2 regions of the Streptomyces sp. SID1328 genome follow, and region 1 is predicted to be linked to the other one. Evidence: riboswitches for the same ligand, from Rfam matches in the RefSeq annotation. Region 1 holds a riboswitch; the other holds the start of a gene.

Region 1 (3,321 bases):
GCGGGTCCTCGATGGAGACCAGCGGGTAGGCGGCCACCAGCTCCTCGTAGTACTCCGTCATCTCGGCGGCGGAGCGCTCCTTGCCCTCGAAGAGGTACGTGCCGTCCTTGTAGAACTCGGACGCGGCGACGTCGAGCGCGAGGGCGATCTGCTCGCCGGGGGCGTAGCCGGCCTCCTTGATGGCCTCGAGGATGAGGTCGAGGGCCTCGCGGTTGGAGCCGAGGTTCGGGGCGAAGCCGCCCTCGTCGCCGAGCCCGGTGGACAGGCCCTTGCTCTTCAGGACCTTCTTCAGGGTGTGGTAGACCTCGGTGCCCCAGCGCAGCGCCTCGGAAAAGGACTCCGCGCCGATCGGGGCGATCATGAACTCCTGGATGTCCACATTGGAGTCGGCGTGCGAGCCGCCGTTCAGGATGTTCATCATCGGCACCGGGAGCAGGTGCGCGTTGGGGCCGCCCAGGTAGCGGAAGAGCGGCAGGTCGCTGGCCTCGGAGGCGGCGTGGGCCACGGCGAGGGAGACGCCGAGGATGGCGTTGGCGCCGAGCGAGCCCTTGTTGTCGGTGGCGTCCAGGTCGAACATGGCCTGGTCGATCAGGCGCTGCTCGGTGGCGTCGTAGCCGACGAGCTCCGGGCCGATCTGCTCGATGACGGCGAGGACGGCCTTCTCGACACCCTTGCCCTGGTAGCGGTTCGGGTCACCGTCACGCAGCTCGATGGCCTCGAAGGCACCGGTGGAGGCGCCGGACGGGACGGCGGCACGACCCGTGCTGCCGTCGTCGAGGCCGACCTCGACCTCGACCGTGGGGTTGCCTCGGGAGTCCAGGATTTCCCGGGCTACGACGACGTCGATGGACGGCACGAGCATCTCCTTCATGGATGTGACGCGATGAGTGCGGGGCGTGCGCCGGATGGCATGCCTTGCCTCTAGAGCCTAACCGTCCCAGGGGCGTCGGCCGTCGACCGACCGCCTCGTGGACGGGGTGGGACAGGGAGACGGTACCCATTGTTCCCGTCCGGAACAAAGGGTTCTGGGCAAAGGTTCCCGCCGCGCGGGCCGGTGCGCCGGACGGGCCGGCCGCGGAACGCGCACCGCCCCGGCGCGCGGGGGGAACGCGCACCGGGGCGGGGGGTCCGTCAGGGGACCGGAAGCTCGGGGGCCGGACGGTTCGGGGACCGGGCCGCCGAGCGGGTCGCGGTTACTTCAGGTGGAGCATCTGGCCGGGGAAGATGAAGTCGGCCTTCTCGACGATGTCCTTGTTCAGGTCGAACAGCTTCTTCCAGCCGCCCTCGACCTTGTGCTTCGCGGCGATCGAGCTGAGCGTGTCGCCCTTGACCACCTTGTACTCGCCGTCGCCCTTCTTGACCTTGCCACCGGTCGGCGTGGTGACGGTCTTGCTCGCGTCCGGACGCTCGGTGGAGCGGGAGGCGGCCTGGTCGTCGGCAGCGCGGCCGGAGGTGTCGGCCGCGGCCTTGTCCTCCGTCTTGGTGTCCGTGGACGGAGCCGGGCTCGCCGGGGCGGCGGAACCGCCGTACGACGCGCTGGACAGACCCGTGCCGCAGACCGGCCAGGCGCCCTTGCCCTGGGCGGAGAGCACCTTCTCGGCGACGGTGATCTGCTGTCCCTTGCTCGCCTTGTCGGCGGTGGCGGCGTACTGCGTGCCGCCGTACGCGGCCCAGGTGGAGGCGGAGAACTGGAGCCCGCCGTAGTAACCGTTGCCGGTGTTGATGGACCAGTTGCCGCCCGACTCGCACTGGGCGACGGCGTCCCACTCGGAACCGGTGGCGGCGGAGGCGCTGCCCGACGCCATCACCGGGCCCGCGACGGCCGCGCCGGCGACACCGGCGAGCGCGAGGACACGGACGGTCTTGGACGGGCGACGGTGCTTGCCCTTGCTGGAAAACAGCATGGATCGATCCCCTCACCGACGCCTGCGAGGTGAGCTGTCGGGTTCGGGCCGGTTGAGTTGCCCGGCCACCCCTCCCCGGTACTTCCGGAAGGCGTGGCTCCACCCCAAGCCCGTCCCGGTGTCAGACACCGGTTCGGGCACCTACCTTGGGTCCCCCGCTCCTGCCTACGGCGCTTGACGCGACGGTTGTCCCCGACGGCCGCTGGCAGGATTCGGCGTTGCGGCCACGGGGGCTCGTGGTGACGAGCGGTCCCGACCGTAGACATGCCTCGCGGCGAAATTCAAAGACGATCGGGTCTTCTGAGAGTCATCCCACACTTTCGCCAAATAGGACATATAAGAGGATAGCGGGGCGTCAAATGCCGCTATTCGCAGTCCTATTCGCCCGGCACTTTCAGGGTCTGACCCGGGTCGACATGGTTCGGGTCGGCGCCGAGGGCCTGCTTGTTCGCGGAGTAGAGAGCCTCCCAGCCGCCGTCCACGTCGAGGGAGTCGGCGATGGAGCCGAGGGTGTCACCGTCGCGGACGGTGTAGGTGCCCGGCGAGGCGGTGGCGTGGCGGCCCGTGGCGGCCGTGTGCTGACCTGCCGTCACACTCTCGTCGGCGCTGCCGCCGCGGTGACGGCCGCCGCCGAGGTCGCCGGTGTCGACGAGGCTCCAGGAGCCGCCGTCCTCCCACGACTCGTCGTCCTCCGCCGCGGGGGCGCTGGAGGATGAACCGCCGTCCCGGTAGCCGTGCCCGGCGGCCGGGGGCGCGGACGCGTCGGAGCGGGAGGCCCCGGTGTCCTTCTGGGCGTCGCCGGCGGCGTCCTTCTCGCTCGCGCTCGGGGACGGCTTGCCGGTCTCCTTGGCGGAGGAGTCGGACGAGTCGGACGACGGGGAGGAATTACCCAGTCCGGACGAGTCGGAACCATCGGACGAAGCACCCGTCTCAGGGGTCTCGCTCGACTTGCCGGCGTCCTTGCCCGGGGCGCCCTGGCCGGCGGACGGGGACTCGCTCACGCCCGTGTCGACGTCCACCGAGCCCGAGTTGGAGGTCAGTCCGGCGAGCAGGGCGCAGGTGGCCCAGTGGGTGGTGCCCTGGTCGGCCAGGATCTTCTCGGCCACCGAGATCTGCTGCGAACGGCTGGCCTGGTCGGCGCTGGCCGCGTACTGCGTGCCGCCGTACTTGTCCCAGTCGTCCTGGGATATCTGGAGGCCGCCGTAGTAACCGTTGCCGGTGTCGGCGCTCCAGGAGCCACCGCTCTCGCACTCGGCGACCTTGTCCCAGGTGGTGCCGTCGGCCGCGTTGGCGCTCGCCGCCCCGAGGAGCGGGATGGCGATGGCGGACGTGGTCACGCCGGCCGCGACGAGGAGCGCCGGAGCCTGGCGGGGGCGACGGTGCCTACCGTTCCCGGAGAGCATGCAGTTGCCTTTCG
Region 2 (3,321 bases), on a different contig from region 1:
GCGTCTCGTGGAACCAGCCGTCCAGCGCGCGCAGGTCGTCGCTGTTGCCGAGCCTGGCCCGCTCCTGACCCAGTCTGACCAGGCCGCGCAGCACCTTCAGATGGGCCTCGGTGCGCCGCTGGGCGGCCCGCGCGGCGCCGAGCGGCTCCAGCAGCAGGCGCATCTCCAGCAGGTCGGCGGCCTCCTGCTCGGTGGGCTCGGCCACGCAGGCGCCCGCGTGGCGCCGGGTCACCACGAAGCCCTCGGCCTCCAGCGTGCGCAGTGCCTCGCGGACGGGGACGCGGGAGACGCCGTAACGGCGGGCGAGGACCTCCTCGGTGAGCCGGCCGCCGCGCTCGTGGATTCCGGCGACGATGTCGTCCCGGATCGCCGTGCACACCGAGTGCGCCGGAATACGCATGACCCACCTCCGCCTTAATACCCGAGAAACGCCGACGACAGCGCTTGTCCCGTGACTCTATGGCAATGCGCGAGGATTTCCGACGGCCTACCGGAATCCATGGCTATTTTTTGGACAGCGCCCGGAGGAAAGCGCACAGCGAAAAGCCCCGGCCGGGTGGGCCGGGGCTTTCACGGGACCGGAGCGGTCAGACGTTCACGCCGTGCTTGCGGAGGTAGGCGACGGGGTCGACGTCGGACCCGTAGTCGGGGCCGGTACGGGCCTCGAAGTGCAGGTGCGGGCCGGTGACGTTGCCGGTGGCGCCGGACAGGGCGATCTGCTGGCCCGGAATGACGCGCTGGCCCACGCTGACACCGATGGACGACAGGTGGCCGTACTGGGTGTACATCCCGTCGGCCATCCGGATCACGATCTCGTTGCCGTACGCGCCGCCCCAGCCGGTGGAGACCACGGTGCCTGCGCCGGCCGCGTGGACCGCGGTGCCGCTGGCGGCGTGGAAGTCGATGCCGGTGTGGGAACCGGAGGACCACAGCGAACTGGAGGCCTGGTAGGCGGTGGAGACGTAGGAGCCGGTGATCGGCATGACGAAGGAGTTGAGGCGCTCGCGCTCGGCCTTGCGGGCGGCGCGCTCCTTGGCCTCGCGGGCCCGCTCGGCGGCGGCGCGCTCGGCGGCCTCCTCGGCGGCCTTGCGCTCGGCGGTCGCCTTCTGAGCGGTGGCCTGCGCGGCGATCTCGTCGGCGAGGGTGTCGCTGACGGCGATGACGGGGGTGAGGCCGGTGTTCTCGACGGAGTTGTCCGCGGCGAGCGCCGGGGAGGCCGCGAGGGTGCCGACGACACCGGTGGTGAGAGCCGCCACACCGGCCGCCGTTGCGGTGGTGCGCTTGACCCGGCCGGGCTTGCGGTGCTTCCCGGTGGCGCACATGAACGCCATGAGCAGGCTGTTCCTTTCCTTCCCTCTCGCCTACCGGGTTAGCTGACGGGTTCGGAGCAGGAAGGTCTCCTACGGCCGCCCTCGCTCGCGCGCGGGCGCCCGATTCACCCCAGGGACTGCGTGGGTCCCCGGCTCCCCCTGCGGGGGACTCGGCGATGGCTGTCCGGTGCCGCGGGCGCGGCGCACTGCCTGACGAACAGCCCGGAAGAAGCTAAAGGGGACGGGAGCGGATCTTCAAACGGGTCCGGGCTTTTGTAGTGCATCCCACACGTCAGAGGGGTAACCTCCGCCCCAATCCGGACATTTGTTGACCGCTGTTCGAGGGCGCTCCCGAACACAGCGGTGGGCCCTGACGACTTGCGCGCCGTCAGGACCCACTCGCGTGCGGCTACTCTGCCGAGACCACCTTGACCTCGCCGATGCCGAGCGCCTCGACGGGCTCCTTGATCTGGGCGGCGTCGCCGACGAGGACCGTGACCAGCCGGTCGGCTGGGAAGGCGTTCACCACGGCGGCCGTGGCCTCCACGGTGCCGGTGGCCGCGAGCGTGCGGTACAGCTCCGCCTGGAAGTCGTCCGGCAGGTGCTGCTCGACCTGGTCCGCAAGGGTGCCGGCTACGGCGGCGGCCGTCTCGTACTTCAGCGGGGCCACGCCGACGAGGTTCTGCACGGCCACGTCCCGCTCGGCGTCGGTCAGACCCTCGGCGGCCAGCGTGTGCAGCACCGTCCACAGGTCCGCGAGCGCCGGGCCCGTGTTCGGGGTGTCCACGGAGCCGCTGATGGCGAGCAGCGAGGCGCCGGTGCCGTCCGGGGCGGAGCGCAGTACCTGGCCGAAGGCGCGCACGCCGTAGGTGTAGCCCTTCTCCTCGCGCAGGACCCGGTCCAGGCGGGAGGTCAGGGTGCCGCCGAGGCAGTAGGTGCCGAGCACCTGCGCGGGCCACACGCGGTCGTGCCGGTCGGAGCCGATGCGGCCGATGAGGAGCTGCGTCTGCACGGCGCCGGGCCGGTCCACGATGACCACGCGGCCGGTGTCGTCGGCGGTCACGGGCGGCACCGGGCGGGCCTGGCCGGGCGTGCCGGACCAGGCGCCCAGGGTCTCGGCGAACAGCGCGTCGAGGTCGATGCCGTCGAGGTCGCCGACGACCACCGCGGTGGCGGTGGCGGGGCGGACATGACGGTCGTAGAAGGCACGGACGGCGTCCGCGTCGATCTTCTCGACGGTCTCCTCGGTGCCCTGACGCGGCCGGGACATGCGGACGGAGGCCGGGAACAGCTCCTTGGACAGCTCCTTCGCGGCGCGGCGGGCCGGGCTGGCCAGCTCGTGCGGGATCTCGTCCAGGCGGTTGCGGACCAGGCGCTCGACCTCGCTCTCCGCGAAGGCGGGGGCACGCAGGGCGTCCGCGAGCAGGGTGAGGCCCTTCTCCAGGCGGGAGGCGGGCACCTCCAGGCTGAGCCGGACGCCGGGGTGGTCGGCATGCGCGTCCAGCGTGGCGCCGGCCCGCTCCAGCTCGGCGGCGAACTCCTCGGCGGAGTCCTTGTCGGTGCCCTCGGAGAAGGCGCGCGCCATGATCGTGGCGACACCGTCGAGGCCGGCCGGCTCGGCGTCCAGGGGGGCGTCGAGCAGCACCTCCACGGCGACGACCTGCTGGCCGGGGCGGTGGCAGCGCAGCACGGTCAGGCCGTTGTCCAGCGTGGAGCGCTCCGGCGCCGGGAACGCCCACGGCTTGGCCTCGCCGGCCTGCGGCTGGGGGTGGAACTCCATGGGGGCGAGCTCGGTCACTTGGCCGTCTCCTCGTCGTCGTTGCCGGCCTCTACGGTGGCCTCGTGCTCCGGGTCGTCGGGCAGGTCGGCGTCCTCGACCGCCTCCGGGGACTTCGGCTCGTAGACGAGCACGGCGCGGTTGTCCGGGCGCAGGCGGGCCTTGGCGACCTCGCGGACCTCCTCCGGGGTCACCTCCAGGACACGCTGGACGGCTGTCAGGGCGAGCTGCGGG

The links. A riboswitch is a leader RNA that binds a small molecule or an ion and turns the genes downstream of it on or off. The one in region 1 is predicted to bind cyclic di-AMP.
Positions count from the first base shown of each region.
Region 2: another riboswitch for cyclic di-AMP. It lies ahead of GT030_RS04195 (M23 family metallopeptidase); the one in region 1 lies ahead of GT030_RS07780 (transglycosylase family protein).

Region 1 covers NZ_WWKH01000267.1:1,402-4,722, reverse strand. Annotated here, with positions in the region: gene eno (phosphopyruvate hydratase) at 1-856, opposite strand, end outside; gene GT030_RS07780 (transglycosylase family protein) at 1,194-1,904, opposite strand; cyclic di-AMP (ydaO/yuaA leader) riboswitch at 1,909-2,087, opposite strand; gene GT030_RS07775 (transglycosylase family protein) at 2,282-3,307, opposite strand.
Region 2 covers NZ_WWKH01000136.1:1,813-5,133, forward strand. Annotated here, with positions in the region: gene GT030_RS04190 (GntR family transcriptional regulator) at 1-400, opposite strand, end outside; gene GT030_RS04195 (M23 family metallopeptidase) at 588-1,331, opposite strand; cyclic di-AMP (ydaO/yuaA leader) riboswitch at 1,344-1,496, opposite strand; gene GT030_RS04200 (pitrilysin family protein) at 1,720-3,108, opposite strand; gene GT030_RS04205 (pitrilysin family protein) at 3,105-3,321, opposite strand, start outside.